3 regions of the Fictibacillus sp. NRS-1165 genome follow, and region 2 is predicted to be linked to each of the others. Evidence: riboswitches for the same ligand, from Rfam matches in the RefSeq annotation. Region 2 holds a riboswitch; each other region holds the start of a gene.
The links. A riboswitch is a leader RNA that binds a small molecule or an ion and turns the genes downstream of it on or off. The one in region 2 is predicted to bind thiamine pyrophosphate.
Positions count from the first base shown of each region.

Region 1: it holds a riboswitch for thiamine pyrophosphate, as region 2 does, so the genes downstream of both, ABHN01_RS06870 (acetylornithine deacetylase) here and thiD (bifunctional hydroxymethylpyrimidine kinase/phosphomethylpyrimidine kinase) in region 2, are expected to answer to the same signal.
Region 3: it holds a riboswitch for thiamine pyrophosphate, as region 2 does, so the genes downstream of both, thiC (phosphomethylpyrimidine synthase ThiC) here and thiD (bifunctional hydroxymethylpyrimidine kinase/phosphomethylpyrimidine kinase) in region 2, are expected to answer to the same signal.

Region 1 covers NZ_JBDPNU010000018.1:16,215-26,029, reverse strand. The annotation lists gene ABHN01_RS06910 (undecaprenyldiphospho-muramoylpentapeptide beta-N-acetylglucosaminyltransferase) at 1-886, shown strand, start outside; gene ABHN01_RS06905 (HPr family phosphocarrier protein) at 1,161-1,433, opposite strand; gene ABHN01_RS06900 (GNAT family N-acetyltransferase) at 1,585-2,058, opposite strand; gene ABHN01_RS06895 (hypothetical protein) at 2,155-2,295, opposite strand; gene ABHN01_RS06890 (ABC transporter substrate-binding protein) at 2,350-3,360, opposite strand; gene ABHN01_RS06885 (ABC transporter permease) at 3,362-4,135, opposite strand; gene ABHN01_RS06880 (ABC transporter ATP-binding protein) at 4,110-4,859, opposite strand; gene tenA (thiaminase II) at 4,884-5,570, opposite strand; partial or broken gene ABHN01_RS06870 (acetylornithine deacetylase) at 5,539-6,813, opposite strand; TPP riboswitch at 6,914-7,018, opposite strand; gene ABHN01_RS06865 (thiazole biosynthesis adenylyltransferase ThiF) at 7,026-8,048, opposite strand; gene ABHN01_RS06860 (thiazole synthase) at 8,048-8,812, opposite strand; gene thiS (sulfur carrier protein ThiS) at 8,817-9,017, opposite strand; gene thiO (glycine oxidase ThiO) at 9,041-9,815, opposite strand, start outside.
Region 2 covers NZ_JBDPNU010000004.1:28,113-39,056, forward strand. The annotation lists gene ABHN01_RS01335 (YkvI family membrane protein) at 1-187, shown strand, start outside; gene ABHN01_RS01340 (APC family permease) at 349-1,701, shown strand; gene ABHN01_RS01345 (YecA family protein) at 1,956-2,909, opposite strand; gene ABHN01_RS01350 (hypothetical protein) at 3,064-3,390, shown strand; gene ABHN01_RS01355 (DUF4349 domain-containing protein) at 3,324-3,704, shown strand; gene ABHN01_RS01360 (DUF4349 domain-containing protein) at 3,652-3,852, shown strand; gene ABHN01_RS01365 (IDEAL domain-containing protein) at 3,931-4,161, opposite strand; gene ABHN01_RS01370 (hypothetical protein) at 4,287-4,532, opposite strand; TPP riboswitch at 4,689-4,792, shown strand; gene thiD (bifunctional hydroxymethylpyrimidine kinase/phosphomethylpyrimidine kinase) at 4,930-5,736, shown strand; gene thiM (hydroxyethylthiazole kinase) at 5,733-6,554, shown strand; gene thiE (thiamine phosphate synthase) at 6,571-7,209, shown strand; gene ABHN01_RS01390 (hypothetical protein) at 7,280-7,522, shown strand; gene ABHN01_RS01395 (winged helix-turn-helix domain-containing protein) at 7,638-8,240, shown strand; gene ABHN01_RS01400 (hypothetical protein) at 8,237-8,488, shown strand; gene clpP (ATP-dependent Clp endopeptidase proteolytic subunit ClpP) at 8,513-9,094, shown strand; partial or broken gene ABHN01_RS01410 (MFS transporter) at 9,212-10,443, shown strand; gene ABHN01_RS01415 (hypothetical protein) at 10,520-10,747, opposite strand.
Region 3 covers NZ_JBDPNU010000003.1:467-11,410, forward strand. The annotation lists gene ABHN01_RS00960 (hypothetical protein) at 1-201, opposite strand, end outside; gene thiC (phosphomethylpyrimidine synthase ThiC) at 198-1,967, opposite strand; TPP riboswitch at 2,086-2,197, opposite strand; gene ABHN01_RS00970 (glycosyltransferase family 2 protein) at 2,623-3,843, shown strand; gene ABHN01_RS00975 (SCO family protein) at 3,801-4,424, opposite strand; gene ABHN01_RS00980 (response regulator) at 4,440-5,084, opposite strand; gene ABHN01_RS00985 (sensor histidine kinase) at 5,053-5,907, opposite strand; gene ABHN01_RS00990 (hypothetical protein) at 6,114-6,254, shown strand; gene ABHN01_RS00995 (DinB family protein) at 6,350-6,820, opposite strand; gene ABHN01_RS01000 (hypothetical protein) at 7,019-7,156, opposite strand; partial or broken gene ABHN01_RS01005 (SDR family oxidoreductase) at 7,157-7,564, opposite strand; gene ABHN01_RS01010 (hypothetical protein) at 7,894-8,115, shown strand; gene helD (RNA polymerase recycling motor HelD) at 8,147-10,495, opposite strand; gene ABHN01_RS01020 (alkaline phosphatase) at 10,851-10,944, shown strand, end outside.

The DNA.
Region 1 (9,815 bases), on a different contig from region 2:
GCTTAGACGCTATTTCGATTGGAACAATTTTAAAGAACCGTTCCGTGTCGTGAAAGGGGCTTTTGAAGCGTTTCGGCTCATTAAGACAATAAAACCAGATGTAGTCTTTTCAAAAGGCGGTTTCGTTTCTGTACCTGTAATACTCGGGAGCCGGATGAACAAGGTACCTATTGTGACACATGAATCCGACCTTAGCCCAGGGCTTGCCAACCGGCTATCACTTCCCTTCGCAAAGAAGGTATGTACAACCTTTCCCGAAACCGCTGACCAGCTCCCAAACGGTAAAGCAGTATATGCGGGTGCAGTGATCCGTACAGATCTGCATAAAGGGAACGCAGCAAATGGGAGGGCTTTTTGCGGTTTTACTTCCCGCAAGCCGATTATCCTGATTATGGGCGGGAGCCTCGGATCAAAAAAAATAAACGAGTCTGTACGATTAAGCCTGGATGCCCTGCTCCCCCGATATCAAATTGTTCATCTATGCGGGAAAGGGCAGATGGATGGTTCAATCAGAAGAAACGGCTATGTTCAGTTTGAGTATGTAACAGATGAACTTCCTGATCTCCTTGCGGCCACTCACTTTGTTGTTTCAAGAGCAGGATCAAATTCAATTTTTGAGTTCTTATCACTCAGAAAACCAATGCTTCTTATCCCCCTTTCCAAAGAAGCCAGCCGCGGGGATCAGATCGAGAATGCCCAATCATTTGAAAAGCAGGGATTCTGCAAGGTACTTTTTGAAGAGGAGCTGACCGCTGACTCTCTTTGTGACAGTATCGAAAAGCTTGATGAGATGAAGGGAGCCTACATCAGCCGAATGGAAAAAAGCCGGCTGAATAATGCATTGGATCAGCTGTTTTCCCTCATTAAAGAAGAAGCGAAAGGATAACTTAAACCGATCGGGCGGAGGAAAAGAGAAATGAAAAAGCTTGCCCTATGATTAGGTGCAAGCTTTTTTATTTTGGGCTTGGACAGATTTCTGAAATGCTTGGATCAAAACCCGTCGTTATATGTCGAGTGTAAATAGATCGATAATAAAAAAATTGGCCAAGAAAAATTTATGGACAACAAGGCCATTTGTCTTACTATATCAAGTAAATTCCCACTGCATCTCCGCCTCGCCCTGCCTTTTCTATCCCGCTCGATTTTCTAATGTTCAAATCTTAACGATTCGTTATATGGAGGGATCCATTTCTCCCTGCACAAATCTGTCTCAAACCCTCCAGTGCGTCCTGTTTATCCAGGCCTTGCGCAGATATGCAGCATAACCCGGCAATTCCGCGAAGCTTGCTCATGCTGAGTATGCTTTTGGCGTTCATCTGGCAGTTATCAAATTCAAAATAGATCTGGCATTCCTCGTACTCATTCGCTTTATGAACGAGCTTGTTAATGGTCGCTGAATTCATTTTTTCCTGCAAAAAGCAGTATGTCTTCATGGCCTTTCACTCCTATTCTTTACCCCTAACATTTTAATCCACAATCATTAAGCACATGTTAAGCAGGTTTGGCTTTTGTGCACACGAATGAGGATATGCGGCAGAAATCGTCTTTATGTGAATAAGAATGAATTTAGGAAAAAAGAAGGGATTAACCGATGAAGGATTTTTCAAGGATATGAAGAAGCTTTCCCCCGCTTTCTCTAACTTCTATCTCTTCAAAACCCATTTTGGACCAAAAGGAAAGGGCCGGAACATTCCCGCTAAGCACCCCCAGCCTCAGGCATATTTTCTTGTTCTTCTTCATCTCTTCTTCGCAAACCAAATATATTTCCTTGGCTAGCCCCTGTTTTTGAAAAGCGCTGTGTACCATTAAAAAACCGAGCCATGGTTTGTGGTCTTTCGGATTATGCAGCAGATACTCAAGAATAGCTGCGTTCCTGCCGCCTGTATGAATCAAATACCGTGTCCTCGGCGATCCCTCAAGATCTTTAAGCTCCTCTTCCACCTGTTCAATTGTCACTTTGCTTGTACCGTAAAACAGCTTATTGTAAAACGGATTGGTGTTCATGATCTCAAGCTCGTCCGAAGCTTTTTCCAGGCCGCTCTTGTCCCATTCCAACACGACGTCTGCCCCCTTTTTGATCTAAGATCATCATAACCTGCAATGATTTTTCATTAAAGAAAAAACGCACTCCCTGTAATGGAGTGCGCCTTCCTGTTATTTGTTCTCTTTCATGTTTTTGGCTTCCGCAATGTCTCCCTGATTGGCGATCGGATCAGCAAACGTTCCTTTTGGAATATCCGCTTTTCCTTTTCGCTGTTCAGCGTTTTGCTTGCGGATTTTTTCATTGTTAGCCATAACGGCACCTCCTCTTTGATTATTACCCTAACCATTAACGAGGCATCTATTCTTCTATTTCTCAAAATTAATAAAAGCGTTCTTTGGATCTTCCTTCTTTTTGATCATTTTGGATTCAAAGAGCCAATCCGAAACCTGTTTCCATGAACCCAAGTCCTGATAGCCAAATGGCTTCTTCCCGCTGTCCATTAACGGCAAAAGAGTCTGGAGGCTTTTCTTTTCAACGTTTTCATCCAGTGGAAACTCTTTATTTTCATGCTTGAATAAGACATTCAGCGCCTGATCCGGATGATCGTGTACATCCTTTTGACCTTTTGCCAGGGCATTCCAAAACTTCTGGTAAAGCTTTCGGTTCTTTTTCAGCCCGTCTTCACTGGAAACTAGAACGAGCTCATAGTAATCCGGAACGCCGTACTTTACAGGATCTATAGACCGCACCGCATGACCCTCTTTATTAAGGAGAATCTTTTCATGGTTAATGTAACCGCCAGATATTCCGTCCACTTTATGAGCAGCCATCGCGGGGATGATATCCCAGCCTACATCCGTCATCTTCACTTTTTCAGGATTGCCGCCATCCTGTTTCACCATCGTCTTCACCATCGCTTCATTAATGGGAATTGAAGGATAGCCTACATTTTTCCCTTCCAGATCCTTAGGTGAACGGATCGGACTGTTTTTAGAGACCATCAAATGGTTTAATGGATGCCTGACCAGTGCTCCCAAGGAAACGATGGGAATGTCTTCTGACCTGGAAAGGACGACCTGCGGCTGATAGGTTAACGCAAGGTCAGTCCGTCCAGCAGCCACAAGCTTTAACGGATCGTTTGTTTCGGCAGGCATCTTCACGTCCACCTCGATGCCTTCATTTTTAAAGTACCCTTTTTCAATCGCATCATATATTCCGGCATGCACCGCATTTGGATACCAGTCGAGCATGATGCTCACTTTTTTAAGGTTTCCTTTTGCCTCTTGATTCGGCGTGTCCGCGGATGAACACGCATTTAACAGGAAAAGCAGGCAGCCGGCGATAAGAAGGCTGCTTCGTTTAATCCATACGTTCATTTCATACATCCTTTCTGTTCTCTTTCCATTTAAACATTCTTTTTTCTGCGAGTGCAGCGGCACCGAACAAACACATCCCGAGCAATGTTAATAAAAAAATAGCAGAAAATACTCCTGCAGCGTTCAAGCTTCCTGACATCCTTCTTGAATAGTACCCAAGTCCCTCGCTGGCACCTAGCCATTCACCGATTGTAGCACCCACCACGGAAAATACAGCGGCTAGTTTTATCCCGGACATGAATGATGGGAGCGCCATCGGGAGCTGCACCTTTTTAAAGATCTGCCATCTTTTTGCTCCCATGGAACGCAGCAGATCAACATAGTCTTTGTCATGACGGTTCAATCCGTCATATGTGCTGACGACGATTGGGAAGAAGGCGATCAGCACGGTAACCGCCACTTTACTCCAGATGCTGTAGCCGAACCAGAGCACAAAGATTGGAGAAAGTGCAATGATCGGTATCGTCTGTGAGATCAGAACCGCCGGATAGACCATTTTTTCTACGGATTTTACAAAGAACATCGCAACAGCAAGCGAAACACCTGCAACAGCTGCGATTAAAAAACCGAGGATGGTTTCTTTAAGTGTTGCCCAGCAATGGTCCAGCAGAACCTCCCTGTTTTCATACAGCGACACGAGAATGCCTGAAGGAGGCGGCAAAATAAAGGAGGGGATTCGGTCAGTCCTGACAAGCCATTCCCATAGTACAAGCAAGACGGCAGCCGCGGCCAAAAACAAATAATAATCTTTAAATAATCGTTTCATGCTGTTCATTTGTAATTCTGCTCTCCAATATATTGATCAAGCCTGCCATCTCATTTGTTAAGACCGCACTTCTTGGCCTCGGAAGCTTGACCTCTAACTCTTCTGTTTCACCAGTTGGATGCAGCACGATGATCCGGTCGCTTAAAAAAACCGCTTCATGAAGATCATGAGTGACCAAAAGGATCGTTTTGTTCAAATCCTTCCACAGGGAAGAGATCCATTGGTGCATTTCCTTTTTTGTCATCGCGTCCAGTGCACCAAATGGTTCATCAAGAAGAAGCACTTCTTTTCCCGTCAGCAAGGTTCGAAGAAAGGCGATCCTCTGGCGCATCCCCCCTGAAAGTTCATGCGGAAAAGCGTTACGGTAATCCCACAGTCCTACTTTTTTCAACCATGATTTCGCCTCTTCTGCTTTTTGACTCTTTTGCTGCTGAATCTCTGGAGCAAGAAGAAGATTTTCCATGACCGTACGCCAGGGAAGAAGCAGATCCTTTTGAGGCATGTATCCCGCTGCTCCCGGAAAGACAGGCTTGTCCTGTACGAGGATCTCTCCCGTGGAGGGCTGGTCCAGTCCGCAGGCAAGCTTGAGCAAAGTGCTTTTGCCGGTTCCGCTTTTGCCGATGATCGAAACAAATTCTCCGGCCGCTGCTGCAAAATTGATGTCGTTCAGAAGCGGGGAGATTTGTCTTTGCTGAGTAAAGGAATAAAATACATTCTTAAAGATCAGTGACATAAAAACTCTCCTTCAATGTGGCGATTACACCGGCCATTCATGACCGTAATACACCATATCCCAAAACATGAATTCAAAGCGCGAGGTGGTTAGGAAATGCTCCTCGAGCACTGTCAATTCCTGTTCTGTCATACCTTCAGCCAACCGGTTCAGTTTATGGATGAGCCACTGTGCAAGCCCGCCAAATTCCTCTGACGCATACATCTCAATCCATTGGGCATAAGGATGGTCTTCGAGGCTTCCTGCTTCCCTCTTTAAAGCCGATCCAATCTCATGGTAGCTCCACATACATGGCAGCAGGCAGGAGATAAGCTCCGCAAGTGTTCCGTGCTGGGAGGCGTTCAGCATATAGCGGGTGTACGCAAGGTTAATCGGAGTGGCCTTTTCTTCCTCCAGCTCCTCGGACTGTATGCCAATGTCACTGCAATACGCGCGGTGGAGATCCATCTCGGTATTCAAGGTTTCATGAAGCAGGCTTGAAAACCAGGTCATCGTCTCGGCATCCTTCGCTTTTATTGCCCCAAACGCAAAGAGCTTGGCATAGTCTTTTAAATAGACATAGTCCTGTTTCATATAATAGGCAAAGCGTTCCTTAGGCAGTGATCCGTCTTTAATGCCCTGTACAAACGGATGAAGATGAGTGTGTTTCCAAACGGGTTCCACGCTTTTATACAATCGTTCAGTAAATGGCTCTTGCTTCAGCTTCGTCATGTGTATTGCTCCTTTCTATATTGCACCACTTTGCGATAAACCCCGCGAGAACCTTTGAGTGTTCCAACAGCTGATGAAGCTCCACCTTTTCGTCCACAGCGTGAGCATCATCCAGCTTGCCGGGGCCATAAATAACAGCAGGTATTCCAGCGGCTCCAAGCCAACCTGCATCGGTAACGGTTGATGACATTGAAACAACCGCTTTCCGCTTGGAGACCGTTTGATGCTGTTCCTTCAGTACCGCCAAAGCTTCATGAGTGTGATCAACGTCCAGTGCAGGAAAAACTTCTCCTCACTCCTCAATCATGGATTTTCCTCCCCACTTAAACAGAGGAGGATTGTTTTTCATCCATGGATCGGCCATGGCAACAGCAAGGATGTGCTCCTCAATTTCCTTCGCGACCTCTTCATAGGTCTCATTCGGGTAAAAGTGAACAGTAATCCACAGCCGGCATTCATCAGCGATAAACGCCGCATTTCTTCCTCCTTCAATGACGGACGGATTAATGGTCGTACTGCCCATAGGGAATTCCGGGTACGATTTAGTGACTGCCCAGTGCCGTTCAAGTTCCTGCAGCCCTTCAATCACCTTTGCCATTTTTTCAATGGCACTCGCACCGTTTATTCCGCCTCCGGCATGGATCATCCGCGAACGGAGCCCATCGTGATAGGTCTCTTTGCTCTTAATGGTGATCCACCCTGTGATGACTCTTCCTTGGCCATGAATCTCAAGATTCGATGTGTCGGCGACAATCGCAAAATCAGCTTTCATGCCCCGGTCTACACATGACTTGGTTCCTGCTTCTCCTGCTTCTTCACCTGTCACCGATTGAAAGAAGATGTCCCCTTTCAGCTTAATCCCAAGCTCTTGAAGAAGCTGAAGGGCAAACAGAGATGAGGCCATGCCTCCCTTCATATCTGAAGTTCCGCGTCCATAGAGCAGCCCTTCCTCTTCTGTGAGGACAAAAGGGGGATACTTCCATGACGCTTCATCACCGACAGCTACAACATCCATATGTCCATTAAGGAGCAGGCTTTGATATTCCTCTGATCTTTCTCCTTGCTTTGCTCCCGCGACGATTCGGTCCCCGGGAAACAGCTCCCATTCCTCTGTCTCAAATCCCAGGTTAAGGAGTACGTCTTTAACATAGCTCTGTGCCTCTTCTGTATTCCTCGCAGGTGGACTGACCGTCTCGAATGCAACGAGAGTTCGTAAATTATTTCGGTGCCTGGCACCAAGCATTACATACTTGCGGCGGGTGCCTGGCACCCAACATATACAAAAAAGCCGCCTTCATAAGAGAAGGCGGCTGAGCTTTCAGCTGGGGTCCGATTAATCAGCTTTTTCATTCAGCCTGCTTCCCTCCGCTGGCATGATCCAGATCAGGTTCCAAGGGTCTAGAACACAAAGGTTCAGTCTCAGCCTTTCAGCCCCCCTAGCAGATTTCTATTCCATTATCCTATTAAACTGTAGTACAGATTTTTTGCTTCTGTTATATCTTTCGTGCCATGAATGAGTACGCGTCCGTCTTTAAAAAACACAAGCCTCTGTTCTTCATCACTGCTATATGAAAGCAGATATGGATTCTGCTCGATTCTTCCGCCAAGCCGCGATAAAGACAGTGACAGCTCCTCCAAATCTCTTTCCCCTTTTTCCGAAGGACGGATCTGGACAGTGTTTCTTCCGCACAGGACCGCTGTCTTCGTCTGATTTTCCGGATCAAGATGCGGATAGTGGGCGTGCTCGCCACAGGAAGGGCAATCCGCTTTCTTCAGCTTTTGCACATCCATCGCCAAGTAATGATTGTTCCACATATCAAAGGAGACCAGCTTGTTCCGTAGAGAAGTGGTATTGCCCGTCAATAGCTTCATCGCTTCAGCTGTTTGGTGGGCGACTACCATCTGCACCACAGGTGCGATAATTCCTGCTGTATCACACGTTGCACCGCCCATAGGCACCTTCTCAAGCAAACAGCTAAGACAAGGCGTCTCACCCGGCAAAATCACATAGCTTAAACCATAGCTTCCGACACAGGCGCCGTAAATCCATGGAATTTTTCTTTCCTGTGAGATGTCGTTGATCAGTAAACGTGTATCAAAATTATCTGTCGCATCAATCAAAAGATCTGCAAATTCCGCCAGTTCCCGCAGTTCTTCCACACCTGCATCCAGTACAAGACTTTCAACATGAATATCGGAATTCACCTGCTCCAGCCGTTCTCTTGCAGCAACGGCTTTGGGCATCCTGTACTTTGCATCTTCTTCGCTGAAAAGCTGCTGGCGCTGTAGGTTGCTCCATTCCACGTAGTCACGGTCAGCGATCGTAATCCTGCCTACGCCCGCACGGGCAAGTATTTCGGCATTGCCTGTTCCGAGCGCTCCAGCCCCTATAATCACAACGTGTTTATCTGACAGCTGATCCTGCCCTTCTTCTCCGATAGGCTCGAATAATATCTGCCTGGAGTAGCGATCATTCATTAAATACTCATTCCCTCCAGCGGACTGCTTGCCGATGCATACCTTTTCTTTGGAATTCTTCCCGCCTCATATCCGAGACGGCCGGCCTCAATGGCGAGCTTCATCGCCTGAGCCATTTTTACCGGATCATCTGCTCCAGATACCGCAGAATTGAGCAATACTCCGTCAGCGCCAAGTTCCATAGCGGCTGCCGCGTCAGCTGGTGATCCGATGCCGGCATCCACAATAACCGGAATATTGGCCTGCTCAATAATGAGGCTGATGTTTAACGGATTGATGATTCCTAGGCCAGAACCAATCGGTGAAGCTCCAGGCATTATGGCATGTACGCCAAGCTCCTCTAATTTTTGTGCAAGAATGACATCATCTGAAGCATAAGGCAAGACCGTAAACCCTTCTTCCAACAGCATTTCTGACGCTCTTAATGTTTCAAGCGGATCCGGCAGAAGAGTCTTGAAATCTCCTATTACTTCTACCTTTATCATATCACATAACCCTGAAGCTTTTGCTAGCTTTGCAATTCTAACCGCTTCTTCGGCCGTTTTAGCTCCAGCCGTGTTCGGCAGCAGCGTAAAATTCTCTGCATCCAGTTTTTCTAAAAAATTCGGCTGATCAGGATCAAAAATATTCATCCTTCTTACGGCAAACGTAAGGATCTCAGTACCTGAAACCTTAACTGCCTCTTTTTGAATATCAAAATCAGGAAATTTTCCTGTCCCCAGCAGCAATCTGGAGCTAAACTCATAGTTTCCAACTTTCAGCATGTCTTCATCCTCCTCCTACAAAATGAACAATTTCTACCTTATCACCATTAGCTAAGCGTGTTTCAGCGTGCTGGCTTTTATCGAGGATCTCCTGGTTCAGTTCAACGATCGCCCCTCTTCCGGCAAGCTTCAGCTCCACCAGAAGTTCCTCAATGGTCCTGGCCTGGTCGATATCCAGCGATGCACCGTTAACAATCAACTTCATGAAAGCTCATCCTCTCATTTTTTTCATAAGGCAAAGCGGTCAGGAGCAAATTCTCTTAAAGTCTCTTCCTGCAGCTTTCCTTCCAGCAGTTCTGCCATCCAGCGCCCGGTCAGCGGACTGAGTAAGATCCCATTGCGAAAATGGCCCGCTGCAATGTACAGATCTTTATGGTAGGGATGTTTTCCCATGTACGGGAGACCATCCGGAGTTTGCGGCCTGAACCCTGTCCAGGCTTTCTCCCACTCGCCGTGTAAAATACCGGGAAGGACAGCACTCGCTTTCGAAAGCAGCTCTAAAACTCCCTTTGCCCTAACTTTTCTGTCGTAGGTACCAGTTTCCATCGTTGCACCTACGACCAATCTGCCGCCTCGTTTTGGTACGAGGTAGCATTCATCAGCTATTACCGTTGATGTGATGACCGGCTCTAAAAACGACAATGAAAGACATTCTCCCTTCACCGGGAACATCGGCATATGCAATCCGGACTGAACCGCCAGCTTGCCTGTCCAGACACCTGATGCCAGTACCACCTTTTCTCCGTAATACATGCCTGCGCTCGTTTGAACGCCTATTCCTGACTGGCTAAAATCGAATCCGGCCACTTCCGTAAAATCTATAAAAACTGCCCCGAGCCTTGAGGCTGACTCAGCAAATGCTCTCGTCAATTGCACAGGATTGACCTGGCCATCTTTCGGTAGATACATGGCACCAGCTACTCTGTCTGATAGCCTCGGCTCCATTTTTAACAGTTCAGGTCCGGCAACCCAATGTGCAGGCTGTCCATTGTTATTGTGAAAA
Region 2 (10,944 bases):
CGGCCTGCTGGAACCGGCAAAACAATACATCAAGCTTTCCTCCAACGTTATACTGTGCCTTTTGATGGGAGGGGGATATTTAATCAGCCTTTTTGGATACTCTTCACTATTGCACTATCTCTATCCGCTCTTTGGACTGATCGGGCTGTTGTATTTGGGAATTACCGCTTTTAAAAAGGGTATCTGAAGAAAGATGGGAAAGCCCTATACTTCTATAATAATATATTTGTATTTTTTTGAATACTATTACTATTTTTGATCGTAGTGACAGATCATCCCGGCTATGATAAGGTTTTTACAAGAAGTCCTTCTAGAGTAGACAAAAATAGTTTGGGAGTGGACAGCAGAGTGAACACAGAAGCAAGTCTCAAAAAAGACATCGGGCTTTCAGTGGCGATGTCTATTGTAATCGGAACAGTGATCGGATCAGGTATTTTTATGAAGCCTGGAAAAGTAATTGAGTATGCGGGCGGCTCCAGTATGGCATTGCTTGCGTGGCTGCTGGGCGGGCTGATCACCTTGGCAGGCGGCCTGACAATAGCTGAAGTAGCCACTCAAATACCGAAAACAGGCGGACTCTACGTCTATATGGAAGAAGTATACGGAAAAGTATGGGGGTATTTAAGCGGCTGGGTTCAGACTGTCATTTACGGACCAGCGATTATTGGGGGCCTTGGGCTGTATTTCGGTTCTTTAATCACAAATCTGTTCGAATGGAATGAAAAGGCTGGCCCCTGGATCGGAATCATAACGGTCGTTTTTTTAGCGGTCATTAACAGTTTCGGCACGAAGTATGGAGGAATTGTACAGAATGTCGCCACGGCCGGTAAACTCCTTCCCATTGTATTAATTATTGTGTTTGGGATTTGGAAAGGAAATGAACAGGTTCTTTCTGCAGGCAGCGGGTTGACTGGTGGTGAGATTAGTATGGGAGCCGCTATACTTGCGACATTATGGGCGTATGACGGATGGCTCATGGTCGGATTTGTAGCGGGTGAAATGAAAAATCCTGCCAAGATCCTCCCGAAAGCCATCATCGGGGGCATCCTCATTGTTACCGCAGCATATCTGCTTGTAAATATCGCGATGCTTCATGTTCTGCCGGCAAGTACGATTGTAAGCCTTGGCGAGAACTCAGCAGGTAAAGCGGCGACTCTATTATTCGGTCAGGTCGGAGGGAAGCTTATTGCCATTGGGATTGCGGTTTCTATCTTCGGGTGTTTGAATGGTAAGATCCTAACATTTCCGCGGGTAACTTACGCCATGGCTCAACGGAAACAGCTGCCGGCATCCCATTTTCTAGCCTCCGTTTCCGAGAAGTTTGGAACACCGATTCCTGCTACAGGACTGCAAGTCGTGTTCGCTGTTATCCTGATGCTGTTGTCTAATCCGGATTATCTGTCAGCCATGGCGATATTCGCTATTTATATCTTTTACATTTTTGCCTTTTTTGCTGTCTTCCTTTTGAGAAAGCGAAACAAAAAGAAGGAGCGGTCGTACAGTGTTCCTCTGTATCCACTTGTTCCAGCGTTTGCGATCATAGGGGCTGGCTACATCGTCATCGCAACGATTATTGATAATCCGAGAGACAGTCTTACAGCTATAGGTGTTACCCTGATTGGATTACCTTTGTATTGGTATTTAAATAGAAGTAAAGGCAAGGATGGAACTGAAGAATCCTTGCACAAACAAGCCAAATAATTGCTTCATCCTTCTGCTCTGCTGATTTTTGTCAGCAGAGCTTTTGGTTTATCGAATAAAAAGGATCGCATCAACAAAAAATAAGATGTAAAAGAGCGGAGGTGAACGGATGCCGATGATCAGGAATCGTTTAGAGCGGGGGCCGATTGCAGGTTCAGAATCCGAAGCTTATGAAAATATAGAAGTTTGCTGCACAGCTTACCGATCATCAAATTCGGGCACATAGAAAGAACCTGCATAAGAGCAGGTTCTTTTTAGTCTGCCAGGTTTTTAAGCTGGCGGTATTTAGAAGAAAGACTGGATGCTGATATCCCATACTTGATTGCGATTTCTGACTGAGTAGCAGGTATGTTCAGGACATCCTTGCACACTCTGTAATGAATAGCAGCCGCATATGGTTCCTCTTTTCGAATCACAAGCTTTTGTTCACTGTTCCATGATTTCCAGATTTTTTCTGCCTCATTGACTATCTCTTCTGTTGCATTCTCTTTAATGTGAGCGAGTATTGGATCATCCTGTCGAGAAATACTGTTGTCCCCAGTCTGTTCCTGTTTTGACAAGAGTGCTTGTAAAGCATGAGGGAAGTTAGTGTTCAAAGCTGTTTTTTGGGGAAACATCCCTTGTAAGCGGCCATTCCATTCACCTTGAGGGATCAAGGCAAAATCAATGTAAAATTCATAATGTTCTCCTGTATAGATGAGGAAACCGACAAGAGCCATTTCTTCTTGCGGAAGAATTTCGCTATTAAATTCAACAGTGTATTCCTTACCGTCCATTACATCCTGTAACAAAAAGGTATTTCGGTTTATGTTAGAATCTATTTTATAAACAGATGGGGAGCTTTTCTCCCAGCTCTTTAGGACATCCATAATTTGCGGCTGCTCTTTCTTTAATTGGTCTTGAAGATAAAGCTCCATCGGCGATTTGCCGTCCTTCATATCAGATTGGAACATCAACCAGCAAACGATCAAATTGGCGTACGTTTGTTCTTGATCTCTGCCAATCTGGTATTGTTCTATGTATTTACGTGTTCGGCTTCCCATTTCTTCCTGAAAATGATCAAAGGCAAACTTGGCTGCACCTTCCTGATGACGGCTAATTTCAACGATTTTGTTCATCTGAACGGTTGTGACCGAGCGCAGACAGCAATTCTTATATTTTTTGCCGCTGCCACATGGACACGGTTCGTTTCTTCCTACTTTATTCATGGTATCCTCCGTACTTAACTGCTCTTGTTGTAAATAAATCACTTTGTAAATACTAGCATATTCGCGTGATATTGCAACTTTTTGACATGAGTTTTCCATTTATTGCAACTGTCAGGCCGGTTTAGTCGTCTATTGTTAAAAGGGGGATATGATGATGATAAAAAAGAGAAATAGGAAATTCAGCGCTTTCTGCCTGTTACTCGTTCTTTTTTTGGCTTCCTGCAGCAGTATGGGAGAAAGCACTTCAGAGAAGGCATCTGAAGGAGGAAGCTCTTCCATCGCCATGAAAAAGGATAGGTCAGAAACTAAAAAGTCTGATACCCAAAAGCAAAAGATGATCTACACGAGTCAGATTACGATAACGGTTCAAAACTTTAAGAAGGCCCGGAGCGATGTGGAACAGCTGCAAACAAGATGGGCGGCTACATCGTTGAAAGCGAAACCTTATCAGAAGAAGGAGGGCATAGCGGAGGTTATTTAAAAGTAAGGATTCCACAGGATCGTTTTTTTGCGTTTACACGTAAAGCCAGGGCATTAAGCACGGGCAGTCCTGAAGAGGTGATCAACGGTCGAGACGTTACAGAGGAATATACAGACCTGGAAGTACGGCTGAAAGCAAAGCGGCTCGTCCGAACCCGTTTGGAAAACTTTATGAAAAATGCAGAAAAAACAGAGGACCTCCTTCACATTTCAAAGGAACTTGCTGGTATGCAGGAACAAATCGAAAAGATTCAGGGCAGAAATGAACTTTTTAAACAATCAAAGCGAACTTTCAACGGTAACGGTTCATTTTGAGGTGAAGAATGAAGGCACAGACAATAAACAGCTGAATACGTGGGCCAAAGCCAAGGCTTTATTGAAAGAGACATGGAATGGAATGCTTCATGCGGTTTCTTATCTCATTATTGCTCTTATCGGATTATCACCGGGATCATTCTCTTAGCGGCACAGGGGTATGGGTTTACTCAAAAAGAAAAAAGCGTGCAAAAAAAGAAACCAAACCAGTAAAAGGTCTGGTTTCTTATCCTAGAAATTTAATGTATTCATCGGTTAATTTCATAAAGAGTTTTTCATCCCGTTTTTCCAGGGCTTCATCTATTTGTTGTTTATAACGTTTCATCTGATGGGCGTGCAGCGACTCATCAAGGATCATCTGAGCAACCATATTAAAAGCGAACGGGTCATTTTTCTTCTGAAGCTTATATTTCACAAGATCGTTCATGTCTTTATTATACGATGTGTTGTCTTTCATGCTCTATTCCTCCTTGAATTTTTTTGCAAAAGCTTGTAGGATTGAAAGCTGATGCGTTTATGGGTTTTTACTAGTATACTTATCAATACAGATAATAGCAACTATTTAATTCTGAAAATTTAGATTTACCCACTATTCCTCTCAAAGTTTAAATCATCCATAACTTCATCAACGGAATGGAATTTTTTGCTGTCCAGCTGTTCACCGCCTTCCATATCAAATACTCTTAATTGGAAAACATCTTCTGTAGGGATATATTTGACTTCAACAGGGTTCGTGTAATTTTTTGAGAAACGGCCTTCGGATTGTGAATGGCTGTAAACATCTTCAGGGTTCTGTTTTAATTGCTCTAGTTTTTCTCTTATATTCATTGGCGTTCTCTCCCTCCACGTTTTCTATCGGGTGTTATATAAATAATGCCCGTATCCATCTGTTTTTAAACACAGCAGCCCAACTTTTCGACAAATCCTATCCTCCGTTTGACGCTTCAGCCGCTGTCATATAGGATAGAAGTAACATCATACATCGTAAACCACTAGGGGAGCTTTGATTTAAAGCTGAGAAAAGATATCTTTGACCCTTTGAACCTGATCCGGTTAAAACCGGCGGAGGGAAGTGGCTTAAACCAAAATGAGCATACACTTCGTTTAAGCCGCCTTCTCTTCTGGAAGGCGGCTTTTTACCGCTCAAAGGGGTCCTGGTCCAGCTGCATGCATGTGGACTAGGCTGAAAACAAGCTTCATAAGTGGTGAAAGGAGTTCTTGACTTATGCTGAATACACCAAAAGCATTGACGATAGCAGGTTCAGATTCAGGAGGCGGTGCCGGCATCCAGGCAGATTTAAAGACTTTTCAGGAATTGGGGGCTTATGGCATGTCTGTCATTACAGCCATTACCGCTCAAAATACATTAGGTGTTCAAGAGATCCATCCTGTGCCTGTTGAAATGGTCATGAAACAGTTAAAAAGTATTGAAGACGACCTGCGTCCCGAGGCACTCAAAACAGGTATGCTTTTCAGTGCGGAAATTATAGAAGCAGTTGCAGCGCATATACGGAAGCATGGCTGGAAAAACGTCGTTGTAGATCCCGTAATGATTGCAAAAGGAGGAGCAGATCTTCTCCAGGAGGATGCAGTAGAAGCATTGAAAAAACATCTAATTCCACTGGCCACGATCCTGACTCCGAATATTCCTGAAGCGGAGCGATTAACAGGTAAAAGCATCTGCTCCAGGAAAGGCAGAGAGGATGCGGCCAAACTATTGCATGAATTAGGAGCGCGTATGATCGTGATTAAAGGCGGCCATCTCACTCTTGATAAAGCACCCGTTGATTTGTTCTACGATGGCGAGCATATGCATGAGCTGCAAGGGAGAAGAGTTGACACCCCCCAGACGCACGGAACAGGGTGCACGTTTGCCGCTGCAATAGCCGCTGAACTGGCACTGGGCAAGACGCCTTTACATGCGGTTCATACAGCAAAAACGTTTATTCAGGAAGCGATCAGTCATCCGCTCCATATTGGAAGCGGCCATGGACCGACTAACCATTGGGCATACAGGAGGAATCAAGCATGAACGAATTACGTCACCTTTTACAGGAGATCAGAAACCAAAAACCGTTGGTTCATCACATCACGAACCAGGTGACGATGAACTTTTTAGCGAACGGTATCCTTGCATCTGGCGGCAGCCCGATGATGGCTCATCACTATGAAGAAGCGGAAGAAGCTGTCATGGCTGCTGACGCACTGGTTTTGAACATTGGAACAATCGACCCGAGCCTGGTGAAAGCGATGGTGATCGCAGGAAAAAAGGCGAAGCAACTGGGTGTTCCTGTCATATTGGATCCCGTTGGGGCAGGATTGAGCAGGCTAAGGAAAGATGCGGTCCAAGAGCTGGTTGAACAGGTTTCTCCTGATGTTATTAGCGGGAACGCTGCGGAAATCGCATTCTTGATGGAAGGAGAGTGGGGCGGAAAAGGAGTTGACGGCGATTTGTCAGGAAACCATGAAGAGCTTGCACTGCATGCGGCCGCCAAGTTCGGCTCGGTCATTGCCATTACAGGGGAAAGAGATGTGGTGAGTGATGGCAAGGAACGCATAACCATTACCGGGGGACATGAAATTCTATCTTATGTCACTGGAACAGGCTGTTTTTCAACTTCTCTTATCGGTTTATTTTTGGCCAAATCATTGGAAACGAGCCTCTCGTCCTGTCAGAGAGCCGCGGGTGCCTTGTCGATGCTTGGAATCTGTGCCGAACGTGCACAAGCTGTATCAGCAGGCCCAGGTTCTTTTCAAACGGCATTGCTGGATGAACTGTTTCGATTGAAACCTGAAGATTTAAAGACAGCGGGAAGGTGGAGTTTAGGAGGTATACAGGGTGGAAAATGATAATCTAAAACAACGGATGAAGGTTTATTTTATTATGGGAAGCTTGAATTGCAAAGAGGCTCCTGAGCTTGTTTTGGAGAAAGCGCTAAAGGGTGGAGTCACGCTGTTTCAATACCGGGAGAAAGGAGAAGGTTGTCTTTCTTCTGCAGACAAAAAGGAATTGGCCCTTCGGTTGCAAAAAATTTGCCGGAAAAACCACGTTCCTTTTATTGTGAATGATGATCTTGATCTCATGATCAGTCTGAACGCGGATGGACTGCATGTAGGGCAGGAGGATGGAGACATCAGAGAGATACGCAGACGGATTCCTGATAAAATTCTTGGAGTTTCTGTTCATAATGCAGAAGAAGCACAAACGGCCGTGCAGATCGGGGCTGATTATTTGGGAGTCGGCCCTATTTACGCTACAAGTACAAAGCTGGATACCCGTGATGTCATGGGTTTTTCAGTAGTGAAAGAATTGAGGGCAAAAGGAATTACAGCTCCAATTGTGGGTATTGGCGGCATTAAAGAAGAAAATGCATTTGACGTTGTTGAAGCCGGGGCAGACGGAGTTTCTGTCATAACTGCCATCAGCCATCATGAGGATCCCGAGAGAGCGGCAAGAGGATTGCTGCAGCAGGTGGAGGAGGCATACAAAGAAAGACTCGTTTAGGAAAAAGGATGGGCACCGAATAAAGAATTTCTTCGTACAATACAAGAGTACGAAAGAAAGAGGTGCCACAATGAAAAAAAGAAATAAGACATGGGTCTATTCTGAAATGGTCCTGCTGTCCGTGGGTTTTTTGCTTGCTCTTTGGAATGGCATGTACATTAACAGCCCTGCCTTGTTGTTCGGAATCCTAGCGGCGGTATTCTTGTTTCGGGCCATCGAACGATATTATTTTAAATTTAAAGCAGAGTTTTTTTTCAATACAGTTATGGTGGTCATCTTTATCGTACTGGCCGCTATACCTCTGATGAAATAACAGAAGCATGAGCTTCTGTTATTTTTTTGTTTAACATTTGAAAAGTTTGACAAAGATAAGCCTATCGTAATAAGATAATTTTACGTAAAATAAAATTTTTAAGTGAGGTGAACCAGTGAAAAAGAAGGCATCCATCGAAGAGACTTATCTTGTAACGCTGCCTGAGCAGGCTGCCGCGTTGCTTCATCCCATTCGTTCCGAGCTGCTGAGTGCTCTAAAAGATCCGGCTTCAGCCACAGAAATAGCAAAACAGCTTAATGAGACTCCGCAGAAGATTAATTACCATCTTAAAGCTCTCGAGAAAGTAGGCCTTGTTTTCAGGGCAGGAACGAGGAATGTGAGAAATTTGGTAGAAGTATTGTATCAAGCGGTTGCTAAAACATTAATTTTTTCTGATTCACTAGGGCTATCACCGGAAGCTTCACAAAAATTAAAAGATCAGCATGCGTTGGCCCATGTTCTATCCCTAACGGAAACGATGAAGAAAGATGCGCTTCAGCTTATGGAGAGAGCAGAGGATCAGCAAATTCCGAGCGCCGTTCTGCAATCGACGGTTTCCTTATCGAATGAAGAGGAGCGCAACCAGTTCATCAATGAATATTTCTCACTGCTTCAACAGCTTGTTGGTAAATATCAATCCGGAAAGAAAGAGCAAGGCGAAGACTTTCAAGTGTCTATCGCTGTTTATCCAAAACCTGAGGGAGGAATTGAAGGATGAATGAAGTAAAAAAGCACCCTTCCATCGCCTGGGAAAAGAGCAGTAAGCCGGCTGGCCGAGAGGAAAAGGTTATTGCTTTAAAGGAGAAGCGGGCTGAAAGGGAAGATTCCGGGCAAGAAGAACTTAAGACTGAAATCTCGATTGAAAATGAAGAAAAAAAACCGGCAAAAGTGATTTATATTACGTCCGGATTTGGAAAAATAGCATCAGCTGGCGCGGCTTCAACCCCGATCTGCCAAGCTGCATAATCATTCAATAGGAGGAATATAAAAATGAATTTAGTCCCAATGGTAGTAGAAACAACCAACCGCGGGGAGCGTTCCTACGACATTTATTCCAGGCTTTTGAAAGACCGTATTATCATTATTGGAAGTGCTATTGATGATAATGTAGCCAATTCGGTTGTAGCTCAGCTGCTGTTTCTCGCTGCTGAAGATCCGGATAAAGATATTTCCATCTATATTAATTCTCCAGGAGGATCGGTTACCGCTGGATTGGCCATCTATGACACCATGCAGTTTATCAAGCCTGCTGTTTCCACCATCTGCATCGGTATGGCTGCTTCCATGGGTGCCATTCTTCTGGTTGGGGGGGCAGAGGGCAAGCGGTTTGCCTTGCCGAACGCAGAGGTCATGATCCATCAGCCGCTTGGAGGAACACAAGGTCAGGCGGCAGACATGATCATACATGCCAAACGGATTATTCAAACGAGGGAAATTCTGAATAAGATCATTTCAGACCGTTCAGGACAGCCCCTTGAGCGGGTGGAAAAAGACACTGACCGTGATTACTTCATGACAGCTGAACAAGCGAAGGAATACGGAATTATCAACAAAATCATCGAAAAGTTATAAACCGTTTTCCTCAAAAGAAAGAGCGCTGGCGCTCTTTCTTCTTTTTTGTTTGTAAAAATCCGTAAAAGAATGATAATCTTTAACATTATAAACCAATTAGAGAAAGAAGGATTTTTCATGGGTGCTGTTTCTGTACAAAAAGAAGTCTCCACGTCAGCAACGATTTACAAGGTTCTTTTTGCAATCAGCTTCGTGCATTTGTTAAACGATGCAATGCAGGCGGTTATTCCGGCTATTTTTCCTATTCTGGAGAAGTCTATGAATCTGTCTTTTACTCAGCTGGGGTGGATCGCATTTGCACTGAACATTACTTCCTCTGTTATGCAGCCTGTTGTTGGATGGTACACGGACAGGACGACATCACCGTTTTTGCTGCCGTTTGGGATGGCTTCAAGCTTGATTGGAATGATTGGCATTGCCTTTTCCAGTAACATTGCGTACATATTGCTATCGGTTACCCTGATTGGACTTGGGTCAGCCGTCTTCCATCCGGAAGGTTCACGTGTTGCCTATATGGCTGCTGGAAAGCGGAGGGGTCTCGCCCAATCCATCTATCAGGTGGGGGGCAACACAGGGAATTCCTTAGCCCCCGTCATGACAGCGCTTGTCTTTGTTCCTTTCGGCCAGTTTGGAGCCATATGGTTTACATCGGCTGCAGCCATGGCCATCATCGTCTTGGTTTTTGTATCTGGATGGTACCGGGCCCGTCTCGAAAATTTCCCCAGGGTTACGAAACAGTCGGCGAAGAAAGCCGCAAATCCAAAGCGGAAGAAACAAATTGCCTTTGCTGTTTGTCTGCTTGTATTTCTTGTTTTTGCACGATCCTGGTACTTCTCGGGAATTTCTAACTTCTATCAGTTTTATCTGATCGACGATTATGGCCTTTCTATCCGCCATGCGCAGTATTATATTTTTGTTTTTCTGGCAGCCGGGGTTCTTGGAACATTTTTTGGAGGTCCTCTTGCTGACCGGCTTGGGAAGAGGAACATGATCTTCTGGTCGATGCTGGGTTCTGCTCCCCTAGCCCTTGTTCTGCCGCACGTTGGTTTATTTTGGATCTATCCCCTATTTTTTCTCCTTGGGTTTATTTTGATGACAAGTTTTTCAGTGACTGTTGTCTATGCTCAGGAACTGCTTCCCGGAAGAATCGGCATGGTTTCCGGTCTGATCGTTGGGCTTGCTTTTGGGATGGGAGCACTAGTTCCGTTATTCTCGGCAACCTGGCAGATGCTTTCAGTGTCCGGTTTATTATGGTGATGATCAGTTTCTTTCCGATCGCCGGTGTACTTACGTTTCTGCTGCCGGGCGACCAGACCGTAAAAGCATGGGAGCAGGAAGCTGAGTTATGAAAACACCAACCAGCTTCAACATTAAAAAGCCGGCTCGCGCAGTAATCTGCCAGAGCCGGCTTTGTTTAAATCGTAATTAGCGTTCACCTTCGGGAGGATTCAGTTTTCTCTCGGATGACGAAGTGTTTTTCGTATCTTCTTTGTGTCTTTCCTCATTTTTTTCATCTTTTATATCCTCTAATGGAAGATCATCCGCGGGCATGACGAGCTGATCCCGTTCCAATTGTTTTTCCTGGCTCCGTTTAAACGCATTATCTTTGTCGTTTCGATCCAGCAATTCCTTTTGCTTTTTTTGGCTATCCATTGTGTGATTCTCTCCTTTGAAATGAGTCTGTACAGTACTATAGCCTTTCTCATAATTTTGAAACCTGCATGGAAAAAGGGAGAAAGGAACACTGCCAAGAACATAAAATTTAAACATGCTGTATATTAACATTTGACAAACGGATAATGTGCCGTAAAATAAGGGTAAACGTTTACATTCTGAAAAGTAAAAAGGTT
Region 3 (10,944 bases), on a different contig from region 2:
TTCTTTTATTTGAGTTCCTGGCCCCGCGTCGTTTTCTTCTGGGAACCGGTACACAATTTTTTCGGTATAGCTGCATCTCATACAGATCCGTTCATCGGAGTGAGAGGTTTCCAGAAACACATGAGGGCATCTTTTTTGAATCTCCTGCAGCTGCTTTTCCAGCAGTGCAATCTTTTCAAGAAGTGCTGCTATTCTGCTCATGAATAAAGGTTCGAGCCTTTGTCCTGAAATTCCTTCGCCTTTTCCCGCATCCCTTCCTTCATTTCTTTTTCAGTGCCGGTAAGTTCCTGTGCAGACATATTTCTCAGATCATGCGAAATTCTCATGGAACAGAATTTTGGTCCGCACATGGAGCAGAAATGAGCGGTTTTTGCTCCTTCCGCAGGAAGAGTCTCATCATGATATCCCCTTGCTTTTTCAGGATCCAGGGAAAGATTGAACTGGTCCTCCCATCTGAATTCGAATCTGGCTTTTGAAAGGGCATTATCTCTCTTCAATGCTCTTGGATGCCCTTTGGCCAAGTCTGCTGCGTGGGCAGCGATCTTATACGCGATGACCCCTTCCCTTACATCATCTTTATTCGGCAGTCCCAAATGTTCCTTTGGTGTCACATAGCAAAGCATCGCCGTTCCGAACCATCCGATCATCGCTGCCCCGATCGCCGAGGTGATGTGATCATATCCAGGGGCGATATCGGTCGTCAACGGCCCTAACGTATAGAAGGGCGCTTCCTGGCAAATCTCCATTTGCTTATCTACATTTTCCTTGATTTGATGCATCGGTACATGTCCTGGCCCTTCGATCATGACCTGTACGTCATATTTCCAGGCGATCTTTGTAAGTTCCCCTAAAGTTTCCAGCTCCGCAAACTGCGCTTCGTCATTGGCATCTGCAATCGAGCCAGGCCGTAAACCATCACCCAGAGAGATGGAGATATCATATGCTTTACAGATCTCACAAATCTCCTCGAAATGAGTATATAAAAAGTTTTCCTGATGATATGCAAGGCACCATTGTGCCATAATGGAACCGCCCCGTGAAACGATACCTGTAATGCGATTGATCGTCAGCGGCACATACCGAAGCAAAACGCCGGCATGGATCGTAAAATAGTCCACACCCTGCTCCGCCTGTTCAATAAGGGTATCCCGATAGACCTCCCAAGTTAGATCCTCCGCGATCCCATTCACCTTTTCGAGCGCCTGATAGATTGGAACAGTGCCTACAGGAACCGGAGAATTCCTGATGATCCACTCTCTTGTTGTATGAATGTCCTTGCCTGTGGACAGATCCATAATCGTGTCCGCTCCCCAATAAGTAGCCCATGTCATTTTTTCGACCTCCTCCTCGATGGAAGAAGTAACAGCTGAGTTTCCAATGTTAGCGTTGATCTTCACATGAAAGTTTCGCCCGATGATCATCGGTTCCAGCTCGAGATGATTGATGTTGGCGGGAATAATGGCCCTGCCGCTAGCCACTTCACTTCTGACAAAATCAGAATCAAGCCCTTCCCTAATCGCAATGAATTCCATTTCAGGCGTAATTATCCCTTTTTTCGCATAATGCATCTGTGTCACGTTTCCTCCCTCTTTAGCCCGCATCGGCTTAAAAGGACGAATCGGAAACACATTTGCGGTCTGAGCCTGTTTCCTGTAGCCATTGTCCTCCGGTTTAACGGAACGGCCTTCATATTGCTCTGTATCGTTCCGGTCTTCCACCCACTTTTTTCTAATTAAGGGCAGACCCTTTTCTACATCTGCCTCATATTCGGGGTCGGTGTAAGGACCGCTTGTATCATACAGAATGACTGGCGGATTCTCTTCGGCTCCTCCAGTCTTCTGTGTATCCGCCAGGCTGACGCTTCTCATCGGCACACTGATGTCCGGACTTGATCCTGTTTCATAAATTTTCGTGCTGTTTGGAAACTGTGATTTCAATAAAACATCGTTTTCTTTTTGTACGTTCATGCAACTTCCTCCTCGATTTTTTAAATTGAGTCCAAAGTTACACACAGCATAAAAAAAAACGGGTTCTAGTAAGAAGAACCCGATAGGATAGGCAAAGAAAAATATACAAAAATATACTTGACTTCGGCACCTACTTCCCTACGCTGGTATAACCCAGATCAGGTTCAAAGGGTCAAAGAGCTGTTCCTCTCTTCTCTCAGCCCGTCTGACGGGCTCCCCTAGCAGAAAACATATTTTGTTTTCAGAGTAAATGTTAACTTCTCTTTGCTTGTTCCACAATCAGACTTTTGGCATGGGTTGTTTATCACCGTAAGCGGATGGCCGGAAATTTATGTATAGGCTTTCAATTCACTGAAAAGTAAGACTTATTACTCATCCGTTGAAAAGGAGAAATTGCCATGAAATACTTTATACTAATATAACAATTTGAACAAAAGGAGGTTTACTACAGTGAAATATGCAGTATTATTTTTCTTCTGTCTTTCAATCGCTTTTCCAATCCTTCACTCCTTCAACTGCCTTCCCTTTTTTCATAAAAGAAAAAGACGGTATCGGCCAAAACCGATATTTGAAAAAAGTGTCAGTGTTCTTATCCCTTGCTTCAATGAGGAGAAAATCATTACGACATCCGTTGAAAACATGAAAATTTGAAATTATTTATATCAATGACGGATCCACGGATGACACCCTCGGAAAACTGGATGAACACCTGCAGCTGAAGACAAGTACAAGGATTCCTCTGAGCCAGTTAAAACATAAACGAGCGATCCAGTTTTATCAGTCTGAGCTCTATCCAAATATTTATGTGCTGGATAAAATGAACGGCGGAAAAGCGGACGCGCTCAATGCAGGCATTGAATATTCAAGCAATGAGCTTGATGTCACTTTGGATGCGGATACCATCATGACTGACCATTCACTGCCTGCCATCAATGAAACATTCGAAGAACAAAATGTCGTGGCTGCCGGCGGCATGGTACATGTTCTCCAGACCAAAATGAAGAATCCGTTCTCAGGGCTGACATTGCGTGGAACGAACCTGCTCATTCGCGCTCAGGCTCTAGATTTCCTGCGTGCTTTTTATATTACAAAAGTGTCACATGCCAGGTTAGGAGCCCTTTCCATTATTTCTGGTGCATTCGGTATTTTCAGGAAAAAGGTCCTTCTCAGTGTCGGAGGCTACCGCGCAACGATTGGAGAAGACATTGACATTACATTAAAAATTCAGCGCCATATCGCTGGTCAAAAGGATAAAAAGGTGACCTTTATTCCCGACGCTGTTTGCTATACCGAACTCCCCGAAAACATTTGGGATCTGTTCAAACAGCGGATCCGCTGGCAGAAAGCATTTATCGACTGCGTCATCCATTTCAGGTCTTTTCTTGGAAAAAACCTGTTTAGAAGCCCTGTTTCCTTTTTTTATATCTTTGAAGCTTTTATATCCGGCACACTTGCCGTTTATTTTATGACCAGTATCTTTGTGGTCGATGGATTCGCTCTCCATTCTTCCATTCTTGAATATGTTCTTATCTATGTGTTGTATATTTTTATTTTCGGCCTTGTGTACGACATGGTAGCGATCGGCATGGGTGAATATTATGGCTACGCCTTTCAGGAAAAGGATACCTATCCCCTTCTTGTCACCATCCTTTTTGACATCTTTATTTTCAGGATGGTCACCATGGCCTGTGTGGCCTATGGAAGCATTGCCTATTTCTTCAACAGGGACTGGAATAAGGTTTCAAGAACCGGCCGGGAATACCAGAGGCGGATTCCCGCCCTGCCGCATGAAGAGCACAAGCAAAAAGCCCCCCCGGCCAGGGAGGCTTTTTGCTATAGTGAGTTTTGTTTTTTCATATCCTTGATAATCTGTTGAAAGGGGGTATCCTGTACACCGCCGTACCGTTTGACGATCACTCCTTTTTTATTCACGAGAAAAAGGCTTGCGCCGTGGATAAACTGATTGGAGGACGGATCGCTCGACACGGCCATCTTAAACGAGTTTTTTGCTAGCTGTTCAATGTTTTCCTTTTTATACCCGGTCAAAAACGTCCAATTGGAAAAATCCGCATGATACATTTTCGCGAATTTAATTAAAGCCGCTGGAGTGTCCCGTTCTGGATCAACCGAAAATGATACGAACTGAACCGGCAGATGTTCCTTCTTCGCCATGTCCTGAAGTTTGGACATGTGAGCAGTCATAGGTGGGCAGACCGTCTCACAGTTGGTAAAAATAAAGTTGGCGAGCCATACTTTCCCTCTCAGATCTTCATTTCCGTACGGCTGCTTATTCTGATTGGTGTAGGCAAATGAATCTACCTTCCAGTTTAATTCATCATTCTTTTGTGATGCACCTGAAGCCTGCATATGATCTTTATGATTTTCTTTTTTCTCGGCAGAACAGCCTGCAGCAAATACACACAGCAGCGCAAAAATCATTATCCCGTACTTTTTCATCGTTTTCCTCCTATTTTACGGCTGAATCCAGCCTTTGTTGTAGGCATAACTTGTCAACTGCACACGGTTCTCGAGATGCAGCTTGCTCAATATATTCTTTAAATGAGTTTTTACAGTATGCTCAGAGATATAGAGCTTTTCTGAAATCTCCCGGTTAGAGTCCCCTCTTGCCACAAACTGGAGCACATCCTGCTCTCTGCTCGAGAGAGGAGAAACTACCTTCCCCTGTTTTGTCCTCGTAAACTCATGCAGGATTCTGAACGCCATCTCTTTGGACATCGGTGCTTCATCCAGAGCGAATGCCCTTAAATAGCTGTACCATTCACTCGAATGAAGGTTTTTCAGCAAATAGCCTTGCGCTCCCCTCTTCACCGCTTCAAATAAATCGGTAATCTCATCTGAAACGGTCATCATTACAACCTTCACTGCCGGATAATGCAGCTTGATAAACTTGGTCGCTTCCAGCCCGTTCATTTGCGGCATGGAGATATCCATCAATACTAGATCCGGGTCCAGTTTGCCTGTCATCTCAATGGCTTCCTTGCCATTCCTTGCTTCACCGACAATTTGAAATTCGCTGTAATCCTCCAGAAGATCTGAAATCCCTTCTCTCGCATGAAGGTGATCATCAACTACCAGAATGCGAATAGGAGTATTCATGGCTGATGCCCCCTTTCCGCAGAACGGCAATAAACATTTCATATTCTTTCAGAGTATAAAATGTCCAGTCCATTGCCTTTGCTCTATCCTGAGTGATTTGCAGTCCGAATCCCTTGCCTGATTCAGCCAGAGTGAACGGGCTGCATTTGTTTTTCACCACACATGACCAGCCTTCTCCCTCTGGGAGGGCCTGGATCCAGAGCTCATTCGTTTTTCCATGTTTTACGGCATTGAGCACCGCTTCTTTCACGCACGAATAGAGTTCAATCTTTTCTTTTGCATTCATTTTTGACTCATCGATTTCCCATACCATATGTACTTCAAGCTGGTAATCCTGCTTAAGCTCTTCGAGATAGCCGCGAATGGTGTCCGTCCAAGCAACGGCTGAAGATACAGGATGAGACCGAAGCGAGTTGATCGCATGCCTTGTATCATCATGTACGTGCTGGAGCGTCTTTTTAATCTTTTGAAACTGAGGATGAGAGGTCAAAGAAGCTTGCTTTTCCAGTTTCGACATCTTGACAGAGAGTAGAAACAGAGATTGAGCAATCCCATCATGAAGTTCCCGGGCAACTTTTTCCCTTTCCTCAAGTGCGGCTTTCTTTGTTTTTTCCTCATTAAGTTCTCCTTGTACCGTTTCTAGTAATGAAAATAATCGAGAAAGGAATACAACGCTGACACAAAATACAATAAAAGGAGACAGATAGTTTCCTAGTTCCATGGAGATATAGGGCAGAAGCATCGTATGCCTCACGTACTCCCAGACTCCAATCGTTAAAGTGGGCAGCAATAGAATCATCCATTTTATCTGTTGATAGCTCATATTTCCCCCGCCTTGCTGTTTTAAATGCTTCTCCAACTCCATTCTTTCATAACCAATGACAAAAATAATACCTAAAAAGAGTGATTTTCTTGAAAAAATTGTGAAGCGAACAAAAAATTTAGCAAAAATTAGTTTATTTTGACCCAAAATGAGGAATAAGGTGGAAAGAAGTATTCGAATATTCTAACGCAGGGCAGGGTTACATTATGTTAAAAAAAACAGAAGTTATGCTGTTCATGAAGGAAATCGCCATGCTTACGGATGAATATTTACGCTGCAGAGATCGGTTTCTGAAAGAACAGATAAAAAATGATATCGATTTTCTGCATTCAGTGATTCATTCATGATTACATTTTGCCTTGTTGATCACTTTTTTGCTCTGTTTACTTTTGCACTCAACTCATAAAAAACCCAGAGAGCCTTCTTGACTCTCTGGGTTTCATTAGTTTTTCACGACTGTTCGCTCAACAAGGAGTTTGATCGCATGCAGCTGTCCTAGATGATTGGTTTCATGAAAAACAGCGAAGTTTGCAAGCTCACGGAATGATTCCAATCCGAGAAACGGCTTTTTCAATTTTTCATCCAGCGCTTCCTCCGGGATATCTTTTATTCGTACGAGCTGTTCCTGGAGCTGATTGACCAGTTCTTCAACGGATGGAACAGTCTCCTTCCAATCAGCCGGCTTTGTTCCGTTGCCAAACCATTCTACGTAGTCTTCAGGCAGGTGAGCTGATTTTTTGGGAAAACCGAAAAGAAATTGCTCCGTAACCGTCAATACGTGTCCGATATGCCAGTGTATTGTATTGTTGAATCCTTCTGGCTGTATATCAACGATTTCAGCTGGTAAATTGCTTACATTTCTCAAAAATAATCCTCTTGTCATTTCAAACTGCTTATACAGGTGTTGATTCATTTTCATCATCTCCCTTTCAATTGCCTTAATTATTACTGTACCAAAAAAACCTCTAGAAAAGCAGTGCAAAAAGTCTGGCTCCATTATGCTTTTTTTCAAGGGCCTTTGCTGTCTTGCTCTGTATTCAGTTTTCATCATAAATTTTTTACAACAAAAAAGCCGGATATGACAGCCGGCTTTCGCTCGTTGATTTTGAGTTTACAGTGATTTTAACGCATCAGCTACCTGCTGATCACCTTCAAGAATTTCAAAGATTTTATGATTGGCATTCTCAAGATCCAGGGATGCTGCAATCACTTTGGCCACATCGGCTCGTGCAATACTCCCGCTTCCCAAATTCTCACCGACCCTGATTTGCCCGTTGCCTTCGCCATTGGTAAGGGCACCCGGCCTGACGATCGTGTAATGAAGCCTGCTGGATTCAAGCCGGTCTTAGGCTTCCCCTTTCATCACTAAATAGTGCTGAAGCTCTTCCGGTCCTTTCTCAGGTGTTCCCGCTCCCATACTGCTCAGCAAGATAAACCTTCGCACGTTTTGTTTTTCCGCTTCTTCCATAAGATTGATCGCTCCATCCCGATCCACAGCTGCCGTTTTATCCGGACCTGTTTTCGACCCGGAACCCACAGCGAAAATTACCGCATCACAGCATTTTAGGGCTTTTGAAACATCGCCTTCCAAGTCAGCAAGCACGGTTTCTGCCCCGAGCTTTTCCAGTTCAGAAGCTTGTTCTTTCTCTCTGATCAACGCTCTTGTTTCATGACCTGCCTGCTTTATTTAGTTCCTGAAGGATTAATCTCCCTGTTGTTCCGTTTGCTCCTGCAACTAATACTTTCATTTTTACAGCTCCCTTCCCGTTTACTACTAACGATACTTACCCTCTTCAAACGGAACTTAGGCTGTATTTTTCTCATTCTTAAACGGGAAGTTAAAAACGGCTTTGCCACTTGAGGATTTACAGAATTTTCGCTATAAACAGATAAAATGTTACAAATAAATTTCTTTTTGCCACTGCAGGAGTATAATGCTAAAATTGTGGTATAAAACTTATAAACCCATACGGAGGTGGTCCCGTCATGGTTTCGTTAGTCAATCACGTTAGCCGGCAGCGTTCCTGGTCAGTTGGACAAAAAGAGATAAAAGGAATAGAGTTTGATTCTGTTTTAGGAGCTTTGCAGAACTGCCATGAAAATGAAGCAGTTGTTTGCAGAGTGAATGACGATTCCGTCTGCGTTACAAATATCGACAATATCCACGAACTTGAGGAGATTGGCTATAAAGTCGTAGCCACAAACTAACACACCCAAACAGGGTGTGTTTTTTGTTTCATTAATTTTCTCTTATGAATGTATCCTCGGGAACTTCTGTGATGAATGCAGACACCTCTCCGCACGAAAACAAATAAAGCTCATGCATGGCACGGGTACACACCGTATAAAAAAGCCTGCGCTCACTTTCTTTGCTGTACTGTGAATTTGAGGCATCGAACACCAAAACCGCATCAAATTCAATCCCTTTAGCCAGATAGGATGGAATAATCAGTGCACCTTGCTTAAAAGACGAAGAATCTTTCTTCATGAGTTCGATATCAACCTGATCCTTCAGGCTTTCGTAAGCTTCCTCACATTCTTTCGCTGTCTTGCAGATCACAGCGATCGTCTTCACCTGTCTATCCTGGAGGTTTCGAATCGTATCAGCAAGGGCACGTGCGTGGTCTTCTTTCTTTTCAAACTGTTTCAGCACAGGTTTTTCCCCATCCCGGTTAAAAGGAATAATGGAATCTTTCTCGTGAAGCATTTCCCGTGTAAATTCAACAATCGGTCTTGTCGAACGATAGCTTCTCGTTAATACGATGCGTTCAGTATGATCTTTTCCATAATGGTCATACAGCATCTGAAACGCATCCCCCGTGGAATGGGCATAAATGGACTGGTTAAGGTCACCCAAAACGGTCATTTTGCTGCGCGGAAACAGGCGCTGAATGAAGGCGAACTGAAAGGGGGAGTAATCTTGGGCTTCATCGACGAAAACATGGCGAACCGCCGTATTGGTCTGAAATCCTTCCAGCCGTTCTTTCAAATATAGGTAAGGTGTAGCATCTTCATATAACAGCTCTCCATTACCAAGGGTTCTGGCAGTCAGCCTGGAGATTTCTTTCCAGCTGTCGGGAAGCAGATAACTATCCTCCCTTTCCCAGGACAGCCCTTCCCCAGTAAACAGCCTCATGTACATTGCCTTAAGATTAATGAACGTCAAAGCCTTGATCCGCTTTTTCAGCGGCTTGAACGCTTTCGAGACCACATAAGCGGACAACAGTCTCTGCTCCCGTTCAAAATCATTAAACGAATCTTCCGTGTATTGCTTTTTCTTCCTTAGCTTCTGATATAGCCTGACATAGACCTCTTTATCCAGAAGCTGTATTTTTTCTTCGACCCATGGTTCCTTCCGCTCCGTCTTTTCAAGTTTCCTGACCTCACTCACAAGCCATTCAGATACAAGTTTCATCCGGTCCGGGATAGAAACAGCAGAGGGGTAAGAATAGAACTTTTCTTTGATCTGATCAGCTGCGATTAAGACTCTCCCTCGAAATACTACAGATTTAAAGAGCATATCCTCCTTGCGCAGATGAGATATATACCCCTCGATCAAATTCATAAAATCCAGCGAAGCCTTAAAACGGATACTGTCCAGTCTGACTTTGTGGCCCGGTTGGCCATCCCCGGTAAGTACGGCCTCCATCTGTTCCAATGGATCCTCAAGATCGTAGGAATCGCCAAGATGGTGATACACATACTGCTGGAACGTCGTCTGCAGCATGTTCTCTTCCCCCAGTTCTGGCAAAACGTTCGAGACATAGCTGTTAAACACATTGTTCGGGGAAAAAAGCACGATCTGATTGGCTGTCAATGTTTCTCTGTAGCGATATAAGAGGTAAGCGACTCGCTGCAGTGCCGCTGAAGTTTTCCCGCATCCGGCAGCTCCCTGAACAATAAGCAGAGTACCCTTCGTATTGCGGATAATCTGGTTCTGCTCTTTTTGGATCGTCGCCACGATGCTTTTCATCTGGGGGTTCGCCTGCCTGCTCAGCACCTCCTGCAGCAGTTCATCTCCAATGGTCACTCCTGTATCAAACATGCTTTTGATTTCTGCATTTCGGATGATATATTGCCTTTTCAGCTCCATCTCTCCTGAAACGATACCCTCTGGCGCCTCATATTCCGCTCTGCCAAGCGAATGGTCGTAGTAAAGACTAGAGATCGGCGCCCTCCAGTCATACACCAGAAATTCATCTGCTTTTTCATCATAAAACGAAGCGACGCCCAGATAAATCCGATCTGCCTTGGCATCCTTGTTTTCTTTGAAATCTATTCTTCCGAAGTAAGGGGAGTCACTCAGTTTTACAAGGCTTTTCCTCTGATCTTCAGCGTTTTTATGGCTCCGTTCTAATTCAGACAGCAATTCCGCCTGCTGCTTAATGCTCGCTGCTGTTTCTGCTGCTTCATGCGCATCGTCAAAGTTGACGGTCACATCTTCCCAGAAGTTTTTTCTGATCTCGACTACATCTTCTTTTTTACCGCCAAGATGCGCCTCGAGAACGTTCATTTTCTTTTTTACTTGATCAACAACCGTATTGACTCGTTCCTGCTCTCTTTTCCATTCTGTTTCCCACTGGTTCATAACCCCTCTCCTTTATCTATAAATTTTCGGTTCCAAAATGCTTGACAAAACAACCACTTACCTAGTATAATAAATTTGGGTAAATTTAATATCACCTTTAAAAAATCGGTAAGTCGCAAACTACATTTTAGCACACCGATCATGCGGCAATCAATTCTTTTTCTTTAAAAGTAAAACGGTTAAAAGAGTCAAGGAACCTTTCCTGGCTCTTTTTTGTGTTTCTCTCTTTTTTCCACTCCATCACCTCTTATAATCTAGTACCAATTAGGCAATACCTATGGTCCATTGAGAGTCTCAAAGTTTATGAATATACTGAAATTGACAAATAAATATAAAAAATTACAGGAGGTACGAGATGAAAAGGGATGGTTTAAAACGCTGGCTGCCGCTGGCCTTGGTGAGTGCTGTCGGGCTTGGAGGCCTTTCAATGCAAATGCATGGAGATGCTA